Regions from separate parts of the Pseudomonas sp. PGPPP1 genome, predicted to be linked through region 2. Evidence: riboswitches for the same ligand, from Rfam matches in the RefSeq annotation. Region 2 holds a riboswitch; each other region holds the start of a gene.
The links. A riboswitch is a leader RNA that binds a small molecule or an ion and turns the genes downstream of it on or off. The one in region 2 is predicted to bind cobalamin.

Region 1 (9,523 bases), on a different contig from region 2:
CTCCTTCCTTCAACACACCGCCAGCCTCAACCCGCAAGCTGAACAAGCCGCCGTGGCCGACCTCGACATTCAGCAATTGCTCGCGAGGCAAACCGCGCGCGCGGGCCAATAGCAAACGCATCACGCCGCCATGGCTGATCAGCAGCACGCGCTCGCCGGCATAGGTCTGATGCAAGCGTGCGATAGCGCCCAGAACCCGATAGGAAAAGTCCGTGACACGCTCGCCGTCCGGCGGTGTGAAGCTGTAGGGGTCAGCCCAGAAAAGCCCCAACGCCTCGGCGTCGGTCTCCATCAGCGCTGCCGCACTCTGCCCTTCCCAAGCGCCAAAGTGCAGTTCCTGCAGGTCCTTTTCAACACTCACCGGTAGGTTCAACCGTGCACCCAACTCCTCGGCAAACCGCGCACAACGCTGCAACGGCGAACTGACCAAACGGTCCCAAGGCCCCTGTTCCACCACAGCGGCACGCATCTGCTCCCAGCCCTTGGCGGTGAGCGCGTCGTCCAGGCTGCCGCGCAGGCCGCCGCCCAGTTCGGTTTCGCCGTGGCGCAATAGGTCCAGGTGTAAGGTGGTCATGCCGGGCGGTCTGCCACGGCGGCTTCGGCAAAGGTCGCCATCTGGCCGTGCAGCGCGCAGGCCAGGCGCAACAATGGCACCGCCAACGCCGCGCCACTGCCCTCGCCCAGGCGCAAGCCCAGCTCCAGCAACGGTTGCGCGTCGAGGCTTTGCAGCACATGGCGATGGCCCGGTTCAGCCCCTTTGTGGCCGAACACAAGCCATTCACGACTGGCGGGATTCAAGCGCGTGGCGACCAGGGCCGCGACCGTGCAGATAAACCCGTCCACCAGCACCACGATGCCCTCCTGTGCGCAGGCCAGATAGGCGCCCACCAATGCAGCGATTTCGAAACCACCGAGATTGAACAGGGTTTTCAGGGCATCACCGCGCTGCCCGGCGTGCAAGGCCAGTGCGCGCTCGATCACGGCAACCTTGTGGCTGACGCCTTGAGCATTCAACCCTGTGCCCGGGCCGGTCAGGTCGCTGACTTGGCAATCGAGCAACGCGCAGGCCAGCGCACTGGCGGCCGTGGTGTTGCCGATGCCCATCTCGCCCCCAATAAACAGCTGCGCCCCGCCTTCCAACGCGCGACGGGCGCTGTCCCGACCGGCTTGCAAGGCCAGTTGCCCTTGCGCCTCGGTCATCGCCGCGCCGTTGACGAAGTTGGCGGTGCCCGCGCCGATATTCAGGTGGCGTACGCCGGGCAAACTCAGCGATGGCGTGACTGTGCCAAGGTCGACCACTTCCAATTGCGCATCCAGTTGCCGCGCCAACACGCTGATGGCCGCGCCGCCGGTGACAAAGTTATGCAGCATCTGGCCAGTCACTTCCTGAGGAAACGCCGACACACCTTCCGACACCACCCCATGGTCACCGGCAAAAATGGCGATCCACAACTGGTCCACCGAAGGTTTGACCTTGCCTTGCAAACCTGCCAACTGCACCGCCAGCGCTTCCAACTGACCGAGAGATCCGGCCGGCTTGGTCAATTGTTGCTGGCGTGCCAGGGCTTGTTCGTACGCAGCAGAGTCAATGGCCTTACAAGGGTTGAGCCACCAGGTGTCAGTCATAACGCAGTACCTTTCAAAGTCAGGGGCAGGCCGGCAACCGTCAGGACAACACGCTGACACCGCTCGGCCAAGGCTTGATGCAGCCATCCGGCTTCATCCACATAGCGGCGAGTCAATTCGCCCAGCGGCACGACACCCAAACCGGTCTCGTTGCTGACAAAAATGATTTCACCTGGCAGCGAGGCCAGGGTTTCCAGCAGATGGTCGCGCTCCGCCGCCAGCCGAGCTGGATCGTCGAGCATCAGCAGGTTGGTAAGCCACAGGGTCAGGCAATCCACCAGCAGGCAGCGGTCGGGTGCAGCATGTTCCCGCAGCACCCGTGCCAGTTCGACAGGCTCTTCGATCAGGCCCCAGTGGTCGGGCCGGCGCTGGCGATGCAGGGCGACGCGTTCATTCATCTCGCCGTCGAGCGGTTGGCTGGTGGCGATATAGATGACCGGCAGCGCGCTGTCACTGGCGAGCTTTTCGGCGAGGCGGCTTTTACCGGAACGGGCGCCGCCGAGGATCAGTTGGAGCATGGGGTTACACCTTTATACTCAAGCCAGCTCCCACAAGGGATCATCAAATCCCACATAGGTCGCGCAGCAGATCAGTGTCCAGATGGTGTTGCACAAGGTCCGCCAAGCGCTCGATATCGCGCTCTCGCAGCGCGTGGTAATCCACTGCCTGCACATCCTGCAAACCCGCCCAACGCAACAGGGCACCGCAGGCAGCCGGCGTTTCAAACAGGCCGTGCAGGTACGTGCCGAGGATCTGCCCGTCTGCGCTCTGCGCGCCGTCGCTTCGGCCATCATCCAACAGCACGGCCGCGTGTTCCAACGCGAGACCGGACGTTACGCCCGCATGAATCTCATACCCGCTGACTTCGGCGTCTTCCAACAACAAACGCCCGCGCACATTGCGTAGCTGCTTTTCTTCTTCCAGCGTGGTGCTGAACGCCAGCAGCCCCAGGCCATCGCTGGAGCCGGCAGGCCCTTCCAGGCCGAGCGGGTCATGGACGTGCTCACCCAACATCTGCAAGCCGCCACAAATACCCAGCACCTTGCCGCCGTAGCGCAGGTGCCGCGCCACGGCGGTGTCCCAGCCGTTGGCGCGCAGGTACGCGAGGTCGCTGCGTACGCTTTTCGAGCCGGGGAGGATGATCAGGTCGGCAGCCGGAATCGATTGGCCAGGGCCGATAAACTGTAAATCCACTTGGGGGTGCAGGCGCAGCGGGTCGAAATCCGTGTGGTTGCTGATACGCGGCAACACCGGGACCACCACCTTGAGCACTTGGGCCGCCTTGTCGATCTGGCGCCGGTCGATGCCGTCTTCGGCCTCCAGGTGCAGGTCCATCACGTAGGGCAACACGCCCACCACCGGTTTGCCTGTGCGCGCTTGCAACCAGTCCAGCCCCGGTTGCAGCAGCGCGATATCGCCACGAAAGCGGTTGATGATGAAACCTTTGACCCGCGCCTGCTCACTGGGCGAAAGCAACTCCAGGGTGCCCACCAAATGAGCGAACACGCCGCCACGGTTGATATCGGCAATCAACAACACCGGGCAATCCACCGCCTCGGCAAACCCCATGTTGGCGATGTCATTGGCGCGCAGGTTGATCTCTGCCGGGGAGCCTGCGCCTTCTACCATCACCACCGAGTAGGCTTGGCTCAGCCGCGCATGGGAGGCCAGTACAGCCTGCATCGCGATGGCTTTGTAATCGTGATAGGCCACGGCGTTCATGCTGGTCACGGCGCGGCCATGGATGATTACCTGGGAGCCGGTGTCACTGTTGGGCTTGAGCAACACCGGGTTCATATCGGTATGCGGCGCCAGGTTGGCGGCTTGGGCCTGTACCGCCTGGGCGCGGCCGATCTCACCGCCCTCGGCCGTCACGGCACTGTTGAGGGCCATGTTTTGAGGCTTGAAAGGTGCCACCGCCACACCCTGGCGCACCAGCCAGCGGCACAGCGCGGTCACCAGGGTGCTCTTGCCGGCGTCGGAGGTGGTGCCTTGCACCATCAGCGTACTCATGTGGCGTCCTTATAGGCGGCCAGGGCATTGTCGAGTCGCAACCAATCGGCCTCGGTGTCGGGCAGGCCAAAACGCAGGCTGCTGTCGTGGGCGAACAAACGCAGCAGAATCCCGCGCTGCGCCATGAACTCATGCATGCGTTCGGCGTGCGGGGTGATCAGCCATTGGAACAACGCGCAACCGCCCTGGGGTTGAAAGCCATGACGCTCCAGAGACGCAAACAAACGCTGGCCGGCCTCGATGCACCGCGCTCGTTGCCGCGCATGCCCGGCGAAATCACGCAGACACACTTTGCCCACTACGCGGGTCGGCCCGCTGACGGCCCACGGTCCGACCTGTTCGGCCAGCAACTTGAGCAGCTTGCGTTCTGCCAACACAAAGCCCAGCCGTACACCGGCCAAACCGAAAAACTTGCCGAATGAACGCAGCACAATCAGGCCAACCTGATGGGCCTCACTCGCCAGGCTCAACTGTGGCGTCACGTCCATGAAGGCTTCGTCCACCACCAGCCAGCCGCCGCGTTGGGCCAGGCGGGTATGCCAGTCCAACAGACGCTGCGGCGTCAGGCTCAAGCCTGTGGGGTTATTGGGATTGACCACCACCAGCACGTCGAAACTGTCGAGAAAGAAGTCGACTTCCTGCTCCTGCACTTCGCGCACCACGTAACCGGCACGGCGCCAGGCTTCGGCGTGTTCGGCGTAACACGGCGACAACACGCCGACCTTGCCGGCACGACGCAGGCGCGGCAGCAACTGGATCGCCGCCTGGGAACCCGCTACCGGCAGCAAGTGCGCGGCGCCGTAATACTCGCTGGCGGCCTGCTCCAGGCCGTCATCGGTTTCCGGCAAGCGCGCCCAGGCCCGTAGTGGAATCTCGGGAATTGGGAAGGGCCAGGGCGCCAGACCGCTGGACAGGTCCAGCCAGTCGGCCTCGGCGATCCCGTATTGAATCGCCGCCTTGCGCAGTCGACCACCGTGTTCAAGCATAGAATTGCGCCCCCGCGCACAGGATCAGCAGCCACAACCATACGCCGCGTTGCACCAGTTGCCAGCCCCGGTCGATGGCGTCTGCATCCGCCGCCGGGCCTTCACCCAGTTGCGGGCGCTGATGCACTTCGCCGTGGTAGATCGCCGGGCCGCCCAACTCGACGCCCAGCGCGCCAGCGCCCGCAGCCATTACCGGACCAGCGTTCGGGCTGTCCCATGTTGGGCCTTGGGTGCGCCAGCATTTAAGAGCCAGTCGGGTTTTGCCGAGCAAGGCGTAGGTCAACGCCACTAGTCGTGCAGGAATGTAGTTCAATACGTCGTCGATTTTGGCCGCGGCCCAGCCGAAACGCTCGAAGCGTTCGTTGCGATAGCCCCACATGGCGTCGAGGGTATTACTCAGGCGATAAAGCACCACACCCGGCACCCCGGCGACGACAAACCAGAACAACGCGGCAAATACCGCATCGCTGCCGTTTTCCAGCACCGACTCGGTGGCGGCGCGGGCGACTTCGGTGCGGTCCAGCTCATTGGTCTGGCGACTCACCAGGTAGCTCACGCGCTTGCGGGCTTCGTCCAGGTCATCACTGCGCAGCGCCTGGGCCACCGGGATCACATGTTCGCCAAGGCTGCGCATCCCGAGGGCGCAATACAGCGCAAGAATCTCCAGTATCCAGCCGATATACGGCGCCCACGACAACGCGGTGGCCAGCAAGGTCAGCGGCACCACCGCGATAAACCAAGCGGTCACGCCATGGCTGCGCCAGCCCCGGCCACCGGTGTTGAAACGTTGCTCGATGCGCCCGGCGAAATTGCCGAACGCCACCAGCGGATGCCAGCGCCTGGGCTCGCCCAGCAGCGCATCCAGCGCCACTGCCGCGACACACAGCAAGGCCACACTCATTGACTCACTCCCCACGTATTCTCATACAACATGTCACTCAGCGGCCGAGGCTCGGTCCAGCCTTCGAGCTGCAACATCGGTGCCGGGTAGAACTCGGTCACCGGCCCCAGGCACAGCACGGCCAGGGGTTTGGCACCAGGCGGCAGGCCCAGTAGGTCGGCAAGGGCCTGGGGCTCGAACAGCGAGACCCAACCCATGCCAAGGCCTTCGACTCGGGCCGCCAGCCACAGATTCTGGATGGCACAGGACAGTGAGGCCATGTCCATTTCCGGCAACGTACGGCGACCAAAGATGTGGCGCTCGCGATCATCCATCAGCGCGGCCACCAGCACTTCGGCGCAGTCGTGGATACCTTCGACCTTGAGTTTCATGAACTCGTCGGAGCGTTCGCCCAGGGCTTCAGCGGTCCGTACGCGCTCTTCTTCCACCAGATGCTGGATCTGGCCACGCAATTGGCGGTCGCTGATACGGATAAAACGCCATGGCTGCATCAGGCCGACACTGGGCGCCTGGTGGGCGGCCTGAAGTAGGCGATGCAGCAACTCAGGGGCAACCGTGCCGCCGCTGAAGTGGCGCATGTCGCGGCGTTCGGCGATGGCGCGGTAGACGGCGTCACGGTCGGCTTGGGGGAAGGCGTTGTCAGTCATGGCGCAAACAGTGCAGCCACCGCCGCAGGATTGGACGGAAAGTAAAAGTGCACGTAGGAAGCCGTCATCCGCCCCTGCCGATACACCGCCTCTGCCCCGCGCCCACCGTTGGGGCTCACGCCACGAGCAATCGGTTGCCACTCGGTACTGGTCAACGAGTGGTGATAGGTATGACCCCGCAGCACGCCTTCGGGCAACTCAACATTTTGCAGTGCCAGCGCCGCCAGCTTTTTCTGCATCACCGCATCGCCCTGCAACAGGCCGACCAGTTCGGCACGGGTGCCCTCCACATCGGTAAGCGAATCCAGCAGATAAAGCATGCCGCCACATTCGGCGAGCAACGGCTTGCCGGCCGCGTGGTGAGCGCGGATGGCGTTGAGCATCGGGGTATTTTCCGACAGTGCCTTGTGGTGCAGTTCCGGGTAACCGCCGGGCAGATAGAGGCTGTCGGCGTCAGGCAATTCGCGATCGTGGATCGGCGAGAAGAAGCGCAACTCAGCGCCCATCGCCCGCAACAGGTCGAGGCTCGCACCGTAGGTGAAGGCAAAGGCTTCGTCACGAGCCACAGCAATGCGCACGCCGTCGAGAAGCGGCTCGGCGACGATTTCTTCCGGCGCAGCAAAGGTTACCGGCGGCGGCAGCGCGACTTCGCAGCTGCTGCCCAAGGCTTGGGCGGCGGCGTCCAGGCGCACGTCAAGGTCATTCAGTTCGCTGGCTTGTACCAGGCCCAAATGACGGCTTGGCAATTCGATCCCGGTCTCGCGGGACAACGCACCGTACCAACGCAGGCCTTCAGTGAGACTGCCTTCCAACAGTTGCGCATGACGCAGGGTACCAACGCGGTTGGCCAGCACCCCGGCGAACGGCAAGTCCGGCTGATAACGGGCCAGGCCGAGGGCCAGCGCACCAAACGTCTGCGCCATGGCGGTGCCGTCGATCACACCCAGTACCGGCACGCCGAAGTGGCGCGCCAGGTCAGCGCTGGAAGGTGTGCCGTCGAACAACCCCATCACCCCTTCGATCAGGATGAGGTCGGCCTCCCCTGCCGCTTCCCACAACAGGCGGCGACTTTCCTGCTCGCCCACCATCCACATGTCCAACTGATACACCGGCGCACCGCTGGCGCGCTCGTGGATCATCGGGTCGAGGAAGTCCGGCCCGCATTTGAACACGCGCACCTTGCGCCCCAGGTTGCGGTGCAAGCGGGCAAGGGCTGCGGTGACGGTGGTTTTGCCTTGGCCGGATGCCGGTGCGGCGATCAATACGGCCGGGCAGTGACGGGGCTGATTCAAAGTTCGACGCCCTTCTGTGCCTTGATACCGGCTTGGAACGCGTGCTTGAGCATGCCCATTTCGGTGACGGTGTCGCCCATTTCGATCAATTCAGGCTTGGCGCCACGACCAGTGACCACCACGTGTTGCATCGGCGGGCGGGCTTGCAGGTCACTCAGTATCTGGTCCAGGTCGAGGTAGCCGTGCTTGAGGGCGATGTTCAGCTCGTCCAGCACGACCAGGCCAATGGAAGGGTCCTGCAGCAACTCGCGGGACACCGCCCAGGCCGCTTCGGCGGCGGCGATGTCGCGTTGGCGGTCCTGGGTTTCCCAGGTGAAGCCTTCGCCCATCACGTGAAAGCGCACTTGCTCAGGGAAGCGACGGAAGAACAATTCCTCGCCAGTGCTGTTGCGACCCTTGATGAACTGCACCACGCCGCACTGCATACCGTGGCCCATGGCCCGGGCGAGCATGCCGAACGCGGAACTGCTTTTGCCTTTGCCGTTGCCGGTCAGCACCAGCAACAAGCCACACTCATTGGGGGAATTGGCGATGCGCTCGTCGATCACGGCTTTCTTGCGCAGCATGCGCGCCAAGTGGCGTTCTTCACGGTCGGGGGAATCAGTCATGGCAGCTCTCCGTTGGGGCTGGACAAAAACGGCGGGCAGGAAAAAGACAATACAGACAGCCAAGCATCGCCCACCGTGATGCTGTTGGATGCTCCGGGCCGGTCTCCGGGCTCATGAGTGGCGCTCTATCTGGAGAGCAAGCCGACGTTGCGCCTTCCCATATCGCAGGCGATACAGTGGCAAAAGGCAGCGTCTTGACTCATTTACCGTTGCGGGGGCAGCGCCGGAATCGCGGCAGCACTGTGTACAAGTGCGCTCACTCACCGGCTTCCCTGTTTCACTCTGTCGACCCATGGGTCACAGAGCACCTGGAACAAGTCGCGAAGGGTAGTGGGTTGGGGGTGGAGCGTCAATTAAAGCCACCACAAAACAAATATGGGAGCGGGCTTGCTCGCGAATGCGGTGGGTCAGTCAATATATTCGGTGACTGACACTGTGCATTCGCGAGCAAGCCCGCTCCCACATTTGAACGTGGCTAGTTCAGGGATTACGCGCCAAGCTGCCTGGCAATACGCGTTTGGCACTCAGGTAAGCATTCTGCCAATACGCCTTGGATAAGGTATCCAGCTTCACCGTTCCGCCGGTTTGCGGCGCGTGTACGAAGCGGCCCTCACCCACGTAGATCCCGGCATGGCTGACCTGCGAGCCACCACCGGTGGCGAAGAACAGCAAGTCGCCGGTCTGCAGGTTCTGTTCGCTGACATCCTGGGCGCGCATCACGATCAATTCGCGGGTGGTGCGCGGCAGGGAGATCCCGGCGGCATCGCGGAAAACAAAACCGATCAGGCCACTGCAATCAAAGCCTGAGTCTGGCGTATTACCGCCCCATCGATAAGGCGTGCCGACCAGGCCCAGCGCGCGGAAGAGCACGTCTTCGGCAGCAGGCGAGTAATTCTGGGTGGAATAGTTGAACACCGGCTTCGGCTTGACGGCCACGGGCGCGGGTGGGGGACGGCTTGCGCAGGCGCTGATGAGCGCGGCGCAGAGAATAAGGATCAGGCGGGCCGAGGTCGACATGTGCAGAACAATCCTGGTCTGGATGCGGCTTTCGCTGCCGAACGCTGAAAACCAGAACGCGCAAGCAAAGCTCGCGCGAACGGATTCCAACAATATCCAGGGATTCTAGCGCTTACACGTCAAACTTCAAGTATCACTTTAAGTTTACTTGCTAGCGGTAACCGTAGTCGGGGCCATGGCGAGTGCGCGCTTGGCTTCGATGAAGGTTTTACTCCAGTAGCTGTCACCCAGGTTGTCGACTCGAACACCGCCACTGCGACGGCTGCTGGAGTGGATAAACTGGTTATCGCCCAAGTAGATACCGGCATGGCTCACACGGCCACGACCAGCAGTACTAAAGAAAAGCAGATCACCGGGCTTGAGGTTGTTGCGTGCGACCAACGGTGCATTCACGTTGATCATTTCGCGAGTGGAGCGCGGCAGGTTCATGCCA
Region 2 (9,523 bases):
TTTCGATACGGACGTGTCCTACGAGGCAGAGGATGCGGTCATTCGTGCGGCAGAGGCGTTGTTCCAGGACCTGGGTGTTAATGTCGAGGTGAAGAACCAGGCGCGGGTGCACCTTTGGTATGGGCAGCGGTTTGGCCGGCCTTACCCGCAATTGCACACGGCCAAGCAGGGGATTGATCGCTACCTGGTAGCGGGCACGTGCATCGGTTTGGAGGTGGCGACGGGCGAGGTGTATGCGCCGTATGGGCTGGAGGATGTGGAGCAGGGCGTGCTGCGGATCAACCCGGTGCATCCAGAGCAGGCGTTGTTTGAGGCGAAGGCCAAGAGTTATCAGGCGCGCTGGCCCTGGCTCAAGATTGTGTAGCCTGCCGCCTGGCAGTGAACTTTTACCCGTCTACCACACGTCCAAGCTGAAACACCCAGCCAAGGACCGACCATGACCTTCTTCATCTTCCTGCTCGCCTGCGCCGCCGCCGCCAGCACCGGCGTCCTCTTCAAGCCAGGTGCCTGGTACGAATCCCTGGTCAAGCCCAGCTTTACCCCGCCCAACTGGCTGTTCCCGGTGGCGTGGACGATCATCTACCTGTTATTGGCCTGGGCCGGTTACCGCCTAAGTTTGATCCCGGGCAGCCAGGTTGTATTGGCGCTGTGGGCGGCGCAGATTGCGTTGAATACCCTGTGGACGCCGGTATTTTTCGGCGCGCATCGCATCCTGGCGGGCATGGTGATTCTGGCGGTGCTGTGGCTCACCGTGGCGGCAATGGTGGTGCTGGCGGTGCGCCTGGATTTGATCACCGGCTTGATCCTGTTCCCTTACCTGGCGTGGCTGTGCGTGGCGGCGGCGTTGAATTTTTCGATCTTGCGGAATAACCGCTGATGGCTCACAACCTGTGGCCTGCCAGCGACGCGGAACTGGACGAGATGCGTCGTTTCAACAAGAAGCTCGCGTGGATGCCGCGCTTCAAAATCCGCAATCGCGTGACCCCGCGTTTGATCCAGGCGTTGTTGCGCGTCAGTCAGAAACTCAAAAGCGCACCAGCGGTTGAAATACAGTACGCGGGCTCGGTCCCTCTGCGCATCCTGCGCCCTAGCGGTAAACCCAAGGGCGTGGTGCTGGATATCCACGGCGGTGGTTGGGTAATCGGTAACGCGCAGATGGATGACGAGCTCAACCTGGGCATGGTCGACGCCTGCGATGTGGCAGTGGTGTCGGTGGATTATCGGCTGGCGGTCGACACGCCGGTCGAAGGCTTGCTGGAGGATTGCCTCACTGCCGCACGCTGGTTGCTGAACGCTGATGAGTTTGCGGGCCTGCCGGTGATTATCGTCGGCGAATCGGCAGGCGGGCACCTGGCGGCGGCGACGTTGCTGGCCTTGAAACAATCGCCGGAGCTGCTCAAGCGAGTGAGCGGCGCGCTGCTGTATTACGGCGTCTACGACCTGACCGGTACGCCGAGCGTACGCGCCGCTGGGCCGGATACCTTATTGCTGGACGGGCCAGGCATGGTCGACGCGCTGCGCCTGCTCACACCGGGGCTGAGCGACGATGAGCGCCGACAGCCGCCGTTGTCACCGCTGTATGGCGACTTCACTGGGTTGCCGCCGGCGTTGATGTTTGTCGGGGAATTGGACCCGCTTAAAGACGACACGCTGTTGATCGGCGAGCGATGGCCTGGGGCGCAGGTGTATCGGGTGCCGGAGGCGGCGCATGGGTTTATTCATTTTCCGGTGGGGATGGCGAGAAGTGTGTTGGCTCATGGTCGCGAGTGGATAACCCATCAATTGAGCGGCGCGATTCTAAATCCCTTGCCGTCCGAGTAACCTCTCGCCTCCCAATGTCAAAGGCAAGGAATGCACGTGAAAGTTCTGCAAGGATTCCTCGGTCTATCGGCTCTATATCTGCTGGCCGGCTGCGAGCACGTCACCGAAAAGACGTTGCGCTTCGACGTGCCCTACGGCTACTTCGAGACCGCATTGCGCCAGGACGTCGCCGGCAATGGCCAGTTGACCTGCAAGGTCACCACTGACAACCAGGACCGTGGCGAGAAGTGGGTGCCATCAGTGATCCTTGCGGCCGCCGAGGACAAGGCCGAGGACGATACGTTGTTCCTTTCCAGCTACACGCCGGCCGACAGTGACCAGCGTGTATTCAAGCTGCGCACCTTCAACAAGGCGAAGCCGGTCATCGACACCGTGTTCCAGCAGGTCCCTGACCAACGCGGGGTGTATACGCTGCGCCTGACCTGGCAAGCGGATGGGGCTATCGGTTATCAGGTTGAAAACGCTGGTACCTGGGAGGAGAAGAAGCTGGTCGCGAAGCCCGGCTTTACGGTGCGCCATGTCAGTGTGCATGCGTCGGGGATAAAGGGCAGTGCAGTGTGTGAGTTGCGTCAGTGATCATCCAGCCTGTTGTGGCGGTTGATATCCCGCAAGTGTTGACCTTCGTCCTGCAGGCCCGCGCCGAATTGTTCCCCAAGCTCAGCGCCGTCGGCATGCCGGATGACCTCGCGCAATTCGAAGCTACTTACCTACAGGGCGACGGGCGATTCTTGGTCGCCCGTAATGACGGCCAGATCGTCGCAGCCATTGGTTATCTGCCGTATGACCACCGTTTCTCCCAACTCAATTACCAAGGCCGTAAGACGGTGGAAGTGGTGCGCCTGTTTGTGTTGCCAGCCTTTCGTCGATTTGGCTTGGCAGGGCGGTTGTATCGCGCACTTGAAGCGCTGGCGCAAGCGGAGGGGGTTGAGGTGGTGTACTTGCATACCCATCCGTTTTTGCCGGGGGCGATTGATTTCTGGGTGAGGCAGGGGTTTGCGTTGGTGGATGTCGAGGCGGATGTGGTGTGGCAGACGACGCATATGCAGCGATTGCTTTAGGAATCTGTGGGAGCGGGTGTTTTTGTAATCGTGATCGGTCAGTGCGAACGTAGCCGCAGAATCTGCGCCCCGTCGAACGGGTCTGTCAGGTAATGCGCCTGTACCCCAAACGTGTCTTGCAACCGTTGCGGCGTGAGCACCTCCATCGGCTTGCCCAGTGCCACTAACCGTCCGCGATCCAGCACCGCCAGGCGATCACAGGTCAGTGCCTGGTTCAGGTCATGCAGGGCGATCAGCGTTGTGACCGGCAGCCCTTGAACCCCTTTGAGAATCGCCAACTGATGCTGGATATCCAGGTGATTGGTCGGCTCATCCAGCAACAAAATCTGCGGCCGTTGCGCCAAGGCGCGGGCGATGTGCACGCGTTGGCGTTCGCCGCCGGAGAGGCTGCGCCAGGCGCGTTGGCTCAGGTGGGTGGCGTCTACATCGTGCAAGGCCTGGCGCACGATGGCGTCGTCTTCGACGGACCAGGGGCTCAGCGCCGACAGCCAGGGCGTGCGGCCCAAGGCCACGGCGTCGAACACGCGGATGGCGTCGTCGGTGTTGGCCTGTTGCTCCACCACCGCCAAATGCTGCGCGATCGTGCGGCGAGACAACTGCCCCAAGCGTTGGCCGCCCAGCAGGACCTCGCCGCACGCCGGTGCTCGCAACCCGGCCAGCAGCTTGAGCAGGGTGGATTTGCCGGAGCCGTTTGGCCCGACGATGCCGAGGGTTTCGCCTTGTTGCACGTCCAGGTGAATGTCGCGCAGCAACTCGGCGTCGCGCACCTTGAAGCCCAGGGCGCGGCAACTGATCACGCTCATCGTGCGTTTCTCCGGCCGATCAGAATCAGTGCAAACACCGGCGCGCCGACCAATGCGGTGACCACGCCGACCGGAATCACCTGGCCCTTGATCAACGTGCGCGACAGCACATCCGCCGCAATCAAAAACAAAGCGCCGCCCAACGCACTCGCAGGCAGCAAGCGCGAATGCCCGGTCCCCAACAGCAGGCGCACGGCATGGGGGATCACCAGCCCCACAAAGCCAATGGAGCCGACAATCGACACCATCACCGCTGTCACCAACGCCGCGCAGCCCACCAGCACAAACTGCACACGCCGCACCGGAATGCCCAGCGACGCCGCCGAGTCGGTGCCAAAAGTAAACGCATCCAGCGCGCGACGATGCCACAGGCACACCGCCAACCCTGCGACCGCCACCGGCACCGCCAGCCATACGGAAGGCCAGCGTACGCCACTGAGGTTGCCCAGCAGCCAGAACATGATGCCGCGCGCCTGTTCAGAGCTGGCGGACTTGGTGATGAGGAACGCGGTGAGTGAATTGAACAGCTGCGAACCGGCGATGCCGGCGAGGATGATCTGCCCGGTGCTGCTGGACGAACCGCTGGCGCGCGCCAGCAAAATCACCAGCGCAAACGCCGCCATCGCACCGACAAATGCGCCAGCGGACAACGAAATCAAACCGCCGCCCACGCCCATCAGCGCCACTAACACCGCACCGGTTGAGGCGCCGGCGCTGATGCCCAGCAAATACGGATCTGCCAGCGGGTTGCGCAGCAATGACTGCAGAATCACCCCGCACGTCGCCAGCCCGGCCCCACATGCGGCGGCGACCAGGGCGCGGGTCAGACGGTAATTCCACACCACGCCTTCATCGATTGGGTCCAGCACATAACCGGCGGCCCACAGTTTGTTGGCCAGTACCTGCAGCACTACCTGGGGCGAGATGGCTGTTTCGCCGATGGCCACGCCGGCGAGTACGGCAACCACGAGCAGGGCCAGGGCGAGTAGGGTGCGGATCATTTGGGCAGGTCGTAGCCGTCGATGGCCGTGGCCAGTTGTTCAAGGCCGTCGAACATGCGGATGCTGGCCTGCAATGCCAGGGCGTCGAGGATGATGATGCGATTGTTTTTCACCGCGTCCATGTTGCGGGTGACCGGGTCGCTGCGCAGGAAGGCGAGTTTCTTTTCATGGTCGTCGGCGGGGTAGCGGCGGCGGTCCATGCGCGCGATCACCAAAAAGGTCGGGTTGGCCTTGGCGATGGTCTCCCACCCGACGGCGGGCCACTCTTCATCTGACTGCACCACGTTGTGCAGGCCAAGCGTCTCCAGCATGAATTGCGGAATGCCTTTGTGGCCAGCCACGTAAGGGTCGCTGGCCATTTCGGAGCTGGAGAACCATACCAAGGCGCTGGCTTGCTTAAGGCCTTTGCCCTGCGCGGTGGCGATGGATTTGGCCAGGCGCGCCTTGAGTTCGTCATTCAGCTGTTGGCCGCGATCCTGGACGTCGAAGATCTCAGCCAACTGGCTGATACTTTTGTAGATCGTCTCAATGCGGAACGGCTCCAGGCGCGTGCCGTCGGCGCCCACCAGGTTGTCCTTGCCTTCGCAGTCGGAGGGCAGCAGGTAGGTGGGGATTTTCAATTCGTGGAACTGCTCGCGAGTACCGACCATGCCTTGGGGGCCGACTACCCATTCCAGTTCGGCGGCTACCAGTTGCGGGCGCTTGGCGATCACCGCTTCGAAGCTCGGCTCGTTGTTGGCCAGGCGTTCGATCTTATCGTTCTGCGCTTTGAACTGCGGCAATACGTTGTTGAACCACAACGAAGTGCCGACCACTGTATCGCCCACGCCCAAGGCGTAGAGCATCTCGGTGGCAGCCTGGCCGATGGTCACGCTGCGCGCGGGCGCTTGCTGGAAGGTGAGGCTGCTGCCGCAGTTTTCCACTGTCAGCGGGTAGTGAGTGGGCGCGGCCTGGGCCAGGGCGCAGAAGCCAAGGCCGGTGAGCAGGGCGGTAACGCGTGGCAGCATGGGGCAATCTCCGTGAGAACCGTACAGTGAGCTGGGGAGGTACGGTGTGGAAATACAGCCATGAACGCTGCCGAGGGGCAGGGCAAGGATGTCCTTCCCGGACACCCCGCCGGTGAGTCATAACGCTTGGCCGGCAGGTCTCCTGACTCATGCGTCATCGCCAGGCTCCGGCCTTCCCGGACGGGGTCCAGTGGCATTGAGGAGCAGGCTCGGCACTTACAGTTGCGGGGGCAGTTCCGATTGACGCGAGGGGTCGCGCTTCGGATTCCCTATTAGTCCCGTTTGGGAACCGGCGCGGTATGGTAGTCGATCACAGTGATTTACGGGAACTTTGTAGTGAGCGGGCTTGCCCGCGCTGGGGGGCGACGCCGCCCTAAACCCAGGCGCCTCGGTTTTTCTGAAACACCTCAGCGGCCTTGTTGGGGCGGCTTCGCCCCCCAGCGCGGGGCAAGCCCGCTCACTACAGGTTATTTGCGGTCTAGCCACACAGTCTGCGCGTTGCAGAACTCGCGTACGCCGAAGTGCGACAGCTCACGGCCAAAGCCGCTTTTCTTGATCCCGCCAAAGGCTACCCGTGGGTCGGACACGCTGAACGCGTTGACGAAGATCCCGCCGGTTTCCAGTTGATTAGCGATGTCCCGAGCCTTTGCGGCATCGGTGGTGAAGATGCTGGCGGTGAGGCCGAACTCGCTGTCGTTGGCCAGGGCCACGGCATGGTCGGCGTCGCGGGCGGTGATGATCGATGCCACCGGGCCGAACAGTTCCTGTTTGAACGAGGTCATCTGGTCGGTGACGTCTGCCAATACAGTCGGCTCATAGTAGTTGCCTGCGCCTGCGACTTTATTGCCGCCCAGCAGCAGGGTGGCGCCTTCTTCCAGGGTGGCCTGGACCTGGCCGTGCAGCTCGTCGCGCAGGTCGAAGCGGGCCATCGGGCCGATGTAGGTGGCGGCAGACGTCGGGTCGCCCATCACCAGCGCACGGCTGGCCTCCAGGAACTTGGCGGTGAAGGCGTCCACCACACCGGCTTCGATGATCAGGCGCTTGGCGGCGGCGCAGACTTGGCCGCTGTTTTGGAAGCGGCCGATCAGCGCGGCTTGCACGGCAGCGTCGAGGTCGGCGTCGTTGAGCACGATGAACGGGTCGGAGCCGCCCAGTTCCAGCACGCATTTTTTCAGCGCGGCGCCGGCTTGGGAGCCGATGGCGATACCGGCACGTACACTGCCGGTGAGGGTGACGGCAGCGACGCGAGGGTCGGCGATGGCTTTGGACACGCCTTCGTTGGTCACGTTGACCACTTCAAAAATACCTTCGGCAAAACCGGCTTTTTGGAAGGCTTGCTGGATCAGGTACGCGCTGCCCATCACGTTCGGTGCATGTTTGAGCACAAAGGTGTTACCGGCGAGCAGGGTCGGTACTGCACCGCGCAGTACTTGCCAGACCGGGAAGTTCCACGGCATCACGGCGAAGATCGGGCCCAGTGGGCGGTATTCGATCTGCGCGCTGCCGTTGTCCACCAGGGTGGGTTCCGGGGCGAGCATGGCCGGGCCGTGGGCGGCGTACCACTCGCTGAGCTGGGCGCATTTTTCGATTTCGGCGCGGGCCTGGGCGATGGGTTTGCCCATTTCCAGGGTGATCATCTGCGCCATGTCTTCGGCTTGTTCACGCAGTGCAGCGGCCAGGCCCAGCAGCAGTTCGGCGCGCTGGCTTACCGGTTGGCGGCGCCAGGTGCGGAACGCGGCGGTGGTGCGGTCCAGGGCGGCATCCAGTTGCGACTCGCTTTCGTACGGGTAGCTGCCGACGGTTTCGCCGTTGGTAGGGTTGATCGAAAGGGCGTGGGTGGTTGCGTTCATGGCACCGTCCTGCTGAATGAGTGGGTTGAGTTCAGCCTACGGGGCTATCTCTTTTCTGGAAACTGAATAATATTAAGCAATACATTCACGATTGGAGAATGACGTGGACCTGGTGCAGTTGGAAATCTTCAAGGCCGTTGCCGAGCAAGGCAGTATCAGCGCCGCCGCACAGTTGATTCATCGCGTGCCGTCGAACCTGACCACGCGCATCAAGCAACTGGAACAGGACCTGGGCGTTGAGTTGTTCATTCGCGAGAAAAGCCGTCTGCGGTTGTCGCCGGCCGGCTGGAATTTCCTGGGCTATGCGCGGCGTATCCTCGACCTGGTGCAGGAGGCCCGCGCCACGGTGGCAGGGGAGGAGCCCCAAGGCGCATTTGCGTTGGGCTCGCTGGAAAGCACCGCAGCGGTGCGTATTCCGGCGTTGTTGGCGGCCTATAACCAGAAGCACACCAAGGTCGAATTGGACCTGAGCACCGGGCCGTCGGGCACCATGATCGAAGGCGTGCTGTCAGGGCGCCTGGCGGCGGCGTTTGTCGACGGGCCGGTGTTGCATGCAACGCTGGAAGGTGTGGCGGTGTTTGAAGAAGAGATGGTGGTGATCGCCCCGCTGCATCACGCACCGATCACGCGTGGGCAGGATGTGAACGGCGAGAACATCTACACCTTCCGTTCGAACTGCTCGTACCGGCACCACTTTGAGCGCTGGTTTTCACAGGATGGCGCGGTGCCGGGCAAGATTTTCGAGATCGAGTCGTACCACGGGATGTTGGCGTGTGTCAGTGCGGGTGCGGGTTTGGCGCTGATGCCTCGCAGCATGCTGGAAAGCATGCCGGGGTTTGCGGCGGTGAGTGTGTGGCCGCTGGCGGATAGCTTTCGGATCTTGCACACCTGGCTGATCTGGCGGCGGGGGACTGTGTCGCAGAGCCTTAACAGCTTCGTAAAACTGCTGGAAGAACGCGATTTGGTAGCGCCCTAGATCCATTTTTGATCTTCATCAGCCGCCAAATTGCAGGGTGCCCATGGCCAGTTTTGCCATGATCGCTGTCGCGCCCAACTGCACCAACCACAACGCCAACCCGCCGAGGAACACCCCCAGCGCCACTTGCAACACCAGGCTTTTCTGGCGCTTGGGTTGAGGCGCGCGCGGGGCATAGTCATCCAGTTCGTCGCGGTCGGCGCGCAGGTCCAGGTCGTCGTTTCTCATAGGTCTCTCACAGCAAAGGGGCGGGCAAGGTTCAGTCTAGGAGCTGGGGACAAAAAAGGGGAAACCATCGGCTTCCCCTCCTGTGCAACGGCTACAGGCTTACAGCACCTGAACGATTGCCTTTGTGACCGCGTCAATGTTCGACTGGTTCAACGCCGCGACACAGATACGGCCAGTGTCGAGGGCGTAGATGCCGAACTCGCTGCGCAGACGAGTGACCTGCTCAACGGTCAGGCCGGAGTAGGAGAACATCCCACGCTGGCGGCCGACGAAGCTGAAGTCGTGGCCCGGAGCAGCCTTGGCCAGTTCGGCCACCATCTGCTCGCGCATGCCACGGATGCGCAGGCGCATTTCAGCCAGTTCGGCTTCCCACTGGGCGCGCAGCTCAGGGCTGTTGAGCACCGCGGCAACAATCGCTGCACCGTGGGTAGGCGGGTTGGAGTAGTTGGTGCGGATCACACGCTTGACCTGAGACAGGATGCGCGCGCTTTCTTCCTTGGACTCGCCGACGATTGACAGTGCGCCCACACGTTCGCCGTACAGGGAGAACGATTTGGAGAACGAGCTGGACACAAAGAAGGTCAGGCCCGACTCAGCAAACAGGCGCACCGCAGCCGCGTCTTCGTGGATGCCGTCGCCAAAGCCTTGGTAGGCCATGTCGAGGAACGGCACCAGGTTCTTTGCCTTGACCACGTCCAGCACGTTCTGCCAGTCGGCTGGGCTCAGGTCGACGCCGGTCGGGTTGTGGCAGCAGGCGTGCAGCACCACGATGGACTGTG
Region 3 (9,523 bases), on a different contig from region 2:
TGAGGAAGGTCACCATGGCCTTCTTCGAATCGAGCATGCCCTCGTCCATGTTGATGTCGATCACCTGGGCGCCGGCTTCCACCTGCTGCAGGGCGACTTCCAGGGCTTCGGTGTAGTTGTCTTCGCGGATCAGACGCGCGAACTTGGCAGAGCCGGTGATATTGGTACGTTCGCCGACGTTGACGAACAACGAGCTGCGATCGATGGTGAACGGCTCCAGGCCCGACAGGCGGCAGGCCTTCGGGATATCCGGGATCACGCGAGGCGCATAACCGGCCACGGCCTTGGCGATGGCTTCGATGTGGCCCGGCGTGGTGCCGCAGCAGCCGCCGACGATGTTGAGGAAGCCGCTCTGGGCGAATTCTTCGATGACCTTGGCGGTTTCCGAGGGCAGTTCGTCGTACTCGCCGAATTCATTGGGCAGGCCGGCGTTCGGGTGCGCGGAGACGTGGGTGTTGGCCTTGTTCGACAACTCTTCCAGGTACGGACGCAGCTCGCTGGCGCCCAGGGCGCAGTTCAGGCCTACGGAAATCGGCTTGGCGTGGGCAACCGAGTTCCAGAACGCTTCGGTGGTCTGGCCCGACAGGGTGCGACCAGAGGCGTCGGTGATGGTGCCGGAGATCATGATCGGCAGTTCGATGTTCAGTTCTTCAAACACGCCTTGCACGGCGAATATCGCGGCCTTGGCGTTGAGGGTGTCGAAGATGGTCTCGATCAGGATCAGGTCGGCGCCGCCTTCGATCAGGCCTTTGGTGGCTTCGGTGTAGTTTTCCACCAGCTCATCGAAGGTCACGTTGCGGTAGCCGGGGTTGTTCACATCGGGCGACAGCGAGCACGTGCGGCTGGTTGGGCCGAGCACGCCAGCGACAAAGCGCGGCTTGTCCGGATTTTCCAGGGTCTTGGCGTCGGCAATCTTGCGCGCCAGGCGTGCGCCTTCTACGTTTAATTCGTAGGCCAGTTCTTCCATGCCGTAGTCGGCCATGGAAATGCGGGTGGCGTTGAAGGTGTTGGTTTCGAGGATGTCGGCACCGGCATCCAGGTAAGCTTTCTCGATACCGCCGATCACGTCGGGACGGGTGATCACCAGCAGGTCGTTGTTACCCTTGACGTCACTTGGCCAGTCGGCGAAGCGTTTGCCACGGTAGTCGACTTCTTCCAGTTTGTAGCTCTGGATCATCGTGCCCATACCGCCGTCGAGGATCAGGATACGGTCCTTGAGGGCTTGATGAAGGGCTTGCAGACGAACGCTACGATCGGACATGGGACTACTCTGGTCAGGCATTTCGGAGGGCATGAATCATAGCAAACCTGTGCCGATTTAGAGCATGTGCAGGTTTTGCATGAATATCGTTCATGTTGTTCAAGGGTGTGGCCCGGTAGAATCACCGGCAAATTTTTCAGCGCACGCATTGAATCGGGACCGGATACATGTCACTTCGCCTCATCATCAGCGCCGTCCTGGCCTTGATCGCCAGCACCGCACAGGCACAAGACTCCGCCCCTGCGATTTCTTATACCCGTGACATCCAGCCGATCTTCACCGAGAAATGCGTGGCCTGCCATGCCTGCTACGACTCCGCCTGCCAGCTCAACCTGGGCAGTGCCGAAGGTGCGGCCCGGGGTGCAAGCAAAATGCCGGTCTACGATGGCGAACGCAGCAAGGCCACGCCGACAACACGCTTGTTCTACGACGCCTTCGGCAAGCAGGCCTGGCAGCAAAAAGGCTTTTATTCTGTACTGGACGCCCAAGGCAGCCAGGCTGCACTGATGGCGCGGATGCTGGAGCTGGGGCACAACGCCCCGCTGGCACCCAATGCCAAACTGCCCGAAGAGATCGTACTGGGCCTCAACCGCGAAAACATGTGCGCCATGCCCGGCGAATTCAATGCCTACGCGGGTGCCCATCCCAAGGAAGGCATGCCACTGGCCGTTACCGGCCTGACTGACCAGCAATACCAGACGCTGCAACGCTGGCTCGCCTCCGGTGCGCCGATTGATGAGCAAGGCCTGGCGCCGAGCGCCAAGGAGGCGCTGCAAGTGCAGCAGTGGGAAAACCTGTTCAACCAGCCCGGTGCCCGGGAAAGCCTGGTGGCACGCTGGTTGTTCGAGCACTTGTTTCTCGCACATATCTATTTCGAGAACGGCGAGCCGGGCCATTTCTTCCAGTGGGTGCGCTCGCGCACGCCGAGCGGCCAGCCGATAGACCTGATCGCCACACGCCGTCCCAATGATGACCCGGGTACCCAGGTCTACTACCGCCTATGGCCCGTGCAGGGCGTGATCGTGCACAAGACCCACATCACGTACCCGTTCAGTGCCGAGAAAATGGCCCGCATCAAAGAACTGTTCTACAGCGGTAATTGGCAGGTCAACGCCTTGCCGGGCTACGGCCCGGGCCGCCGCGCCAACCCGTTCGACACCTTCGAAGCCATCCCGGCCAAGGCGCGCTACCAGTTCATGCTGGATAACGCCGAGTACTTCGTGCGCACCTTCATTCGTGGGCCGGTCTGCCGTGGGCAGATCGCCACAGACGTGATCCGCGACAACTTCTGGACCCTGTTCCAAGACCCCGATCACGACCTCTATATTACCGATGCGCGCTATCGCGGCCAGGCCACGCCGCTGCTGGCGATGCCGGGGCAGAACGATGACGTCGGCAGTGTGCTGAGCCTGTGGCTGGCCTACCGTGACAAGCGCAATGAATACGAGGCCCTGCGCCGTGACAGCTATGCAGAGGTGCCACCGCCGAGTTGGTCGAGCCTGTGGGCCGGCAACGACAACGCCTTGCTCACTATCTTCCGCCACTTCGACAGCGCCTCGGTGACCAAAGGCCTGATCGGTGAAGTGCCGCAGACGATGTGGCTGTTCGACTACCCGCTGCTGGAGCGCACCTATTACCAGTTGGCGGTGAACTTTGACGTGTTCGGCAACGTGTCGCACCAGGCCCAGACCCGGCTGTATTTCGACCTGATCCGCAATGGCGCCGAGCAGAACTTCCTGCGCCTGATGCCGGCAGATTCTCGTGATGATTTCCTCGATGACTGGTACCAGAACAGCGGCAAACTCAAGCTGTGGCTGGATTACGAGGCCATTGACGATGACAAGCCCACGGGGCTGCACCTGAACGAAAAAGACCCTAAGCGTGATTTCGCCAACCAACTGCTCACCCGTTATGGCGACCTGAATGCCAGCCCGGACCCGATCAACCGTTGCAGTGGCGCCTATTGTTCACGCGATGGCATCGATCCGGCGTTGCAGGATGCCGAGCAGGCCCTGAGCCGCCTGACTTCACGCCCTGCGGCGGGACTCAAGGTCATCGACCAATTGCCCGAAGCGACCCTGTTGCGCATCGAAACCACCAGCGGCAAGCGCGTGATCTACAGCATGTTGCGCAACCGTGCCCACAGTAACGTGGCATTCCTGCTCGGTGAGGCCTATCGCTATCAGCCTGGCCTGGACACCGTGACCATCTACCCCGGCGTACTCAGCAGCTACCCGAACTTCATGTTCAATATCCCTGCTCAGGAAGTGCCGGAGTTTGTGGCTCAGATGGAGCGGGCCAAGGACGCCAACCGCTTTGAAAAGATCGTCGACCGCTGGGGTGTACGCCGCAGTCACCCGCTGTTCTGGCAGTACTTCCACGATTTGTCGCAGTACATCCGTGAAACCACGCCGGTGGAAGAAGGGGTTTTGGATATGAATCGCTATGAAAACCTCTGACAGAGCGGATTAGTCTTTTCCGACAAAATTACTAGGACTTTGTACCTGCGTAATATTTTGGCGTAAACTGCCGGCAAGCCTGTGAGGAGTTTCCATGACTGCCATAACCATTACCGACGCCGCCCACGATTACCTGGCTGACCTGCTGTCCAAGCAGAACACCCCGGGTATCGGCATCCGCATCTTTATCACCCAGCCCGGCACCCAATACGCCGAGACTTGCATTGCCTACTGCAAGCCAGGGGAAGAGAAGCCTGAAGACACCGCGCTGGGGCTGAAAAGCTTCACCGCGTACATCGACAACTTCAGCGAAGCCTTCCTTGACGATGCCGTGGTTGACTACGCCACCGACCGCATGGGCGGCCAGTTGACCATCAAGGCGCCGAACGCCAAGGTGCCGAACGTCAACGCCGATAGCCCGGTGAACGAGCGCATCAACTACTACCTGCAAACCGAGATCAACCCGGGGCTGGCCAGCCACGGCGGCCAGGTGAGCCTGATCGACGTGGTCGATGACGGTATTGCGGTGTTGAAGTTCGGTGGCGGTTGCCAGGGCTGTGGCCAAGCGGACGTTACCCTGCGCGAAGGCATTGAGCGCACCCTGCTGGAGCGCATTCCAGAGCTCAAGGGTGTACGTGACGTGACCGACCACACGCAGAAAGAAAACGCCTACTACTGAGTAAGGCGTTCGCTGCGAACAAAAAACGGCGCCCCGTGAGCGCCGTTTTTTTATGCTTTAAATTCAGTTGCTTGCACTATCTATCTAACAAAGTAGATCAACTGTGGGACCTGGCTTGCCTGCGATAGCGGTACATCTGTAAGGCACATGTACTACATGACACACCGCCATCGCGGGCAAGTCCGGCTCCCACAGGGTTTTGTATTAAGTTCGCACTGTGTTCAAGGCCGATAAAGATGCGCATGCCCAGCCCGATACAGCGACGACTCACTAAAGCTGTCACTGGCCAGCACGCGGCCCACCACGATCAACGCCGTGCGCCGAAACCCCTTGGCGGCGACCTTGTCGGCAATATCAGTAAGCGTTCCAACCACCCAGTCCTGATCCGGCCACGTGGCGCGGTGCACCACGGCAATCGGGCAATCCGCGCCGTAATGTGGCAGCAGTTCAGCAACAATTTTCTCCAGGTGGTTGACCCCCAAGTGAATCGCCATGGTGGTGCCATGCTGCGCCAGGCTGCCGAAATCCTCGCCTGCCGGCATGCTGGTTTTGTCTGCATAGCGGGTCAGGATCACGCTCTGGGCGATGTCGGGCAGGGTCAGTTCGGTTTCCAGCAGCGCCGCACACGCCGCTACAGCGGTAACGCCGGGAATGATCTGGAAGGGAATGCCCAGCTCTCGCAAATGACGGATCTGCTCGCCAATCGCTCCATACAGGCTCGGATCCCCCGAGTGCACCCGCGCCACATCCTGACCCTTGGCGTGCGCTAACTTGATCAGGTCGATGATCTGTTCCAGGTGCAGTTCGGCGCTATTGACCAGTGTTTCTGCCTGATGACCTTCCAATACTGCCGCCGGCACCAACGAGCCCGCATAGATGATCACCGGGCAACTGCGGATCAGGCGCTGGCCTTTGACGGTGATCAATTCCGGGTCGCCGGGGCCTGCGCCGATGAAGTAGACGGTCATGGAGATTCCTGATGAAAAACGGGCGAGCATGAAGATTGCTCATGATCGGGGAGGGCAATTATCGAGAATTTATCCCGCGCAAGCCAATGCAAAGGTGGCTTGGAGGTTCTTTTTACGTGTAATCAACAGGCGAGAAGGGCTGCCGGCGAGGTGTTCGGCGAGGGCCAGGGCTGCGCTTTCAGCGACGCCATAGCAGCCGGTATGGGCAAAGGCCACGGCGGATTTGTGGCTCAGGCGGTCTGCAAAGGCTGCTAATTGCTCAGCGCTGAAACACTGCAACGGCAGATTCAGCGCATTGGCCAATGCCAGTATTCCTGGCTCGTCTTTTTTCAAATCGATACTGGCCAGCGCAGTAATGCTGTCGCGCTCAATACCGCCCTCGGCGAGGGCGGCATCAAACAGCTCCAACAGGGTATGAACATCACAACCCCGTTGGCAGCCCAGGCCGACCACTCGCGTCATGCCGAGTATTGTTCATCACGATTGCGGCGGAACAACCAGGCGCTGATCAGGCCTAGGGCCAGCCAGAACACCACGTTGGTCAACTGCGAAGCGATCTTGAACTGTGCTTCCAAGGCTTCCGGGGCCAGCATCGAATGCACCTCCGGCTGCGGCGCGCCGATCACGTGCGGCACCACCAGAATTGCCAGGCCCAGCGCTTTGAGCAGCCAGTTGCGACCGAACACCACCAAGGCGATGCCGGCGGCGGTGGACGCAGCGGTGCCGATCCACCAGATTTGCCGTTGTGCCAGGTCAGCCGCGGCAGTGCCCGGCAACTCAGGCGGCAGGCCCATGGTCGGCGCCAGCACGAACGTCGCGTAACCGGCCAGGCCCCAGAGCAAGCCTTGGGCGGTGCGGGTTGGCGCACGCAGGGTGTAGAGGCCGGCCAGCATCAAGGCAAAACCCACGGCAACCACCAAATTGCCGCCTGTGGTGGACAGCACGCGCTGCCAGCCATCTTCCGGCTCCCAGGCTTCGGCGTCATGGGTGTGGGCCGCGGCGCCTTCGGCATGCTCATGCACCACTTCGGCAGCAGCCGGGGCTTTTTCATAGGTTTCTGCCTGCAGAATCAGCGGGGCAACCCAAAAGCTTTGCAGTAGAGTCAGCAGCAGGGCCGCCAGCAGGCCGGTAAAACCTGCGGTTTGCGCGATACGCTTGATCATGTCGACAGGTCTCAGTGGCACGGGAACGCGGCGCTGTGGCGGGTATCGTGGGCAGCGTTGTGCACCGCCTCGATATGCGAGAACCCGGCGAAATACACCAGACACGCGCCGAGGATCGACGCACCGATGGCGGCGGTCAGGCGTTGGCTCAGGGTTGAGGTGCTGCTGTTGGCGTGCGAGGTGCTGCTGATGATCGACATGGCGCGTCCCTTCTGGGTTTCGGGGTGACACGAGCGCATGAAAACCCCGCGAGCCAGGCACGCAGGGTTTCGAACAGCGCCCGCCCACCGCGGGTTTGTTATCTGATTTTTTCGGGCCGGTCTCCGGGCTTGCGAGGGGAGGCTCTTGTAAAGAGTCAGCCTGAAAACGTCGCCTTCCCATGCTGGGGCACAGTGGATATAACGTTTCGCTCGCTTACCGTTGCGGGGGCAGCACCGGACTTGCCATAGGGGTATGGCTCACCGGTTTCCCGTTTCACCCTTTGCAGGGCACCCGAAACAAGATGTGTAGGAGAGCATGGGGGTGGGAGGGGAGTCAATTGGGATGTGCTTTGGATTGGGGTCATATCCGTTATTTAGGTAGCGGCGACTATTGGTTCCGCTCTTACAGCGGCTCACTTTTGAAAAGCGCAAAAGTAAGCAAAACGCTCTTGCCCCAACACTCGGCACCTCGCTTAGGCTCGGTGTGCCCTCACTCCGGCTTTGGAGCGTGGGCCGCCGCGATGGGCCATCCTTGGCCCAGCGCGGCTAACCCGGCGTCCTGCCGTGTTACCCACGCTCCAAAGCCTGCGTTCGGCCAGCGTGTTTGACGGGGCGCCCCAGATCAAAAGCAAGAGCGCGGCGGCCTGATAGCCGACCGGTTAGTGTGTGCCGATCAGCATACAAATGTATTAGGTGAGTAGTGGCTTGCTCTGGCTCTGGCTTTGTTTTTGATCTTGATCTTAGGCGCCCCGTTAAACACGCTGGCCGTAATTCGACATGGATTTGGGGGGTAAACCGGCAGGGATGCCGGTTTAGCCGCCCCGCGCCATGGATGGCGCGTGGCGGCGGCCCCCCAAATCCATGTCGGATTACGGGCATGCCGAGCCTAGGCGAGGCACCGAGTGTTGGGGCAAGAGCCCTTTGGTTACTTTGGGGCTTTTCCAAAGTGAGCCGCCGTAAGGGCGGAACCCTAAGTGGCCGTTACCGAAGAAACGGATATGTACACCAAGCCAACCAACCCAACCCCATCATTGACCATCCCCCAAGCACTGCGTAGCCTTGCACCCTCGAGGTTCTTCGGCCCCAGCCGAAGCTAAGAAGGGAACGCGGTCCAAGCCGCGGCTGCCCCCGCAACTGTAAAGGGTTCAGCTGACTGCCACGCCACTGCCGACAAGGCGGGAAGGCGCAGCCAGCGCCGGTCGCAAGACCCGCACGCCCCAAGCCAGGAGACCTGCCTCGCAACCGATTTTCAATTCAACCGGGCGGGGTGATCCGGTGACGAAATCCGCTGCTGCGCACTGTCGCAGGGCCTATCGTCCCGTATGCCCGCCCCAAAGGGCATCCGATGAAAACACTGGCCAAACTCCCCGTCACCATCGTTACCGGCTTTCTCGGTTCGGGCAAAACCACCTTGCTGCGCCATATGCTCGACAACGCTCAGGGCCGTCGCATCGCCGTGATCGTCAACGAGTTCGGCGAACTGGGCATCGACGGTGAAATCCTCAAACAGTGCTCCATCGGTTGCACCGAAGAAGAAGCCAACGGTCGCGTCTACGAGCTGGCCAACGGTTGCCTGTGCTGCACGGTGCAGGAAGAGTTCTTCCCGGTGATGCGTGAATTGGTCGCCCGTCGCGGCGACCTCGACCATATCCTTATCGAAACCTCAGGCCTGGCCCTGCCAAAGCCGTTGGTACAAGCCTTCCAGTGGCCGGAAATTCGCAGCGCGTGCACCGTGGACGCGGTGATCACTGTAGTCGACAGCCCGGCTGTGGCTGCTGGCACCTTCGCCGCGTTCCCGGACCAAGTCGACGCCCAGCGCAAACTCGACCCGAACCTGGATCACGAATCGCCATTGCATGAGCTGTTCGCCGACCAACTGGCCAGCGCCGACCTGGTGATCCTCAATAAAACCGACCTGATCAGCCCCGAAGACCTGGCCCGCGTGCGCCTGGAAGTCGCCGAAGAACTGCCGCCAGCCGTAAAAATCATCGAAGCCAGCAGCGGTCGCCTGCCGTTGGACGTGCTGATCGGCCTGGGTGCCGGCTCCGAAGAGCACATCGACGGTCGCCACAGCCACCACGATCATCATCACGAAGGTGAAGACGATCACGATCACGATGCCTTCGATTCGATCTCCATCGATCTGCCTCAGGCCGACGAAGCGCTGCTGCTCGACGCCCTGACGCAACTGGTTGTCCAGCACGGCATCCTGCGCGTCAAAGGCTTCGCTGCCATTCCTAACAAACCGATGCGCCTGCTGATCCAGGGCGTGGGCACGCGTTTCGACAAGCACTTCGACCGGGCGTGGGGCGCCGACGAAGCCCGCATTACGCGTCTGGTATTGATCGGCCAGGACCTTGATGCGGCGGGCCTCGAAGCGCAACTGCGCGCTGCCCTCAGCGTTTAACCCATGCACCTGCTCAGGACCCAACCCGGTGGTTTCGTCTCGGACGACAATATTGCCGACCTTGGACAAACCCCCGCTGAACTGGTGATCCTGTGCAGCGGCGATTCCAGCCTGGCGCTGTTGGCCGAAGCGGCTCAGCAGTTGCCCGATGACTATCCCAGCCTGCGGCTGGCCAACCCGATGCAGGTGCAGAACCATGCCTCGGTCGACCTCTATGTGGATGAGGTACTGCGCCACGCCAAGGTGATCCTGATCTCGCTGCATGGCGGTATCGGCTATTGGCGCTACGGCATCGAGCGGTTGGTGGAATTGGCCGAGCGCGGCGTCACGTTGATCCTGGTGCCGGGCGATGATCGCCCAGACCCTGAGCTCAGCGGACTGAGCAC

Region 1: another riboswitch for cobalamin. It lies ahead of cobO (cob(I)yrinic acid a,c-diamide adenosyltransferase); the one in region 2 lies ahead of CFE47_RS14830 (ABC transporter substrate-binding protein).
Region 3: another riboswitch for cobalamin. It lies ahead of CFE47_RS05240 (CbtB domain-containing protein); the one in region 2 lies ahead of CFE47_RS14830 (ABC transporter substrate-binding protein).

The regions. Positions count from the first base shown of each region.
Region 1 is NZ_NKIG01000010.1:54,068-63,590, forward strand. Features, by position in the region: gene cobC (alpha-ribazole phosphatase family protein) at 1-574, opposite strand, end outside; gene cobT (nicotinate-nucleotide--dimethylbenzimidazole phosphoribosyltransferase) at 571-1,626, opposite strand; gene cobU (bifunctional adenosylcobinamide kinase/adenosylcobinamide-phosphate guanylyltransferase) at 1,623-2,144, opposite strand; gene CFE47_RS13525 (cobyric acid synthase) at 2,188-3,639, opposite strand; gene cobD (threonine-phosphate decarboxylase CobD) at 3,636-4,625, opposite strand; gene cbiB (adenosylcobinamide-phosphate synthase CbiB) at 4,618-5,526, opposite strand; gene bluB (5,6-dimethylbenzimidazole synthase) at 5,523-6,173, opposite strand; gene CFE47_RS13545 (cobyrinic acid a,c-diamide synthase CobB) at 6,170-7,465, opposite strand; gene cobO (cob(I)yrinic acid a,c-diamide adenosyltransferase) at 7,462-8,073, opposite strand; cobalamin riboswitch at 8,153-8,400, opposite strand; gene CFE47_RS13555 (C40 family peptidase) at 8,554-9,090, opposite strand; gene CFE47_RS13560 (C40 family peptidase) at 9,235-9,523, opposite strand, start outside.
Region 2 is NZ_NKIG01000011.1:160,366-169,888, forward strand. Features, by position in the region: gene CFE47_RS14795 (nucleotidyltransferase family protein) at 1-364, shown strand, start outside; gene tspO (tryptophan-rich sensory protein TspO) at 437-877, shown strand; gene CFE47_RS14805 (alpha/beta hydrolase fold domain-containing protein) at 877-1,821, shown strand; gene CFE47_RS14810 (hypothetical protein) at 1,858-2,397, shown strand; gene CFE47_RS14815 (GNAT family N-acetyltransferase) at 2,394-2,879, shown strand; gene CFE47_RS14820 (ABC transporter ATP-binding protein) at 2,918-3,682, opposite strand; gene CFE47_RS14825 (FecCD family ABC transporter permease) at 3,679-4,683, opposite strand; gene CFE47_RS14830 (ABC transporter substrate-binding protein) at 4,680-5,690, opposite strand; cobalamin riboswitch at 5,806-5,999, opposite strand; gene CFE47_RS14835 (aldehyde dehydrogenase family protein) at 6,158-7,540, opposite strand; gene ptrR (putrescine utilization regulator PtrR) at 7,644-8,516, shown strand; gene CFE47_RS14845 (hypothetical protein) at 8,535-8,744, opposite strand; gene CFE47_RS14850 (amino acid aminotransferase) at 8,844-9,523, opposite strand, start outside.
Region 3 is NZ_NKIG01000002.1:143,757-153,279, reverse strand. Features, by position in the region: gene metH (methionine synthase) at 1-1,261, opposite strand, end outside; gene CFE47_RS05265 (fatty acid cis/trans isomerase) at 1,429-3,720, shown strand; gene nfuA (Fe-S biogenesis protein NfuA) at 3,815-4,399, shown strand; gene cobM (precorrin-4 C(11)-methyltransferase) at 4,621-5,367, opposite strand; gene CFE47_RS05250 (cobalamin biosynthesis protein) at 5,437-5,829, opposite strand; gene CFE47_RS05245 (CbtA family protein) at 5,826-6,530, opposite strand; gene CFE47_RS05240 (CbtB domain-containing protein) at 6,542-6,730, opposite strand; cobalamin riboswitch at 6,828-7,041, opposite strand; cobalamin riboswitch at 7,784-7,983, shown strand; gene cobW (cobalamin biosynthesis protein CobW) at 8,076-9,137, shown strand; gene cobN (cobaltochelatase subunit CobN) at 9,141-9,523, shown strand, end outside.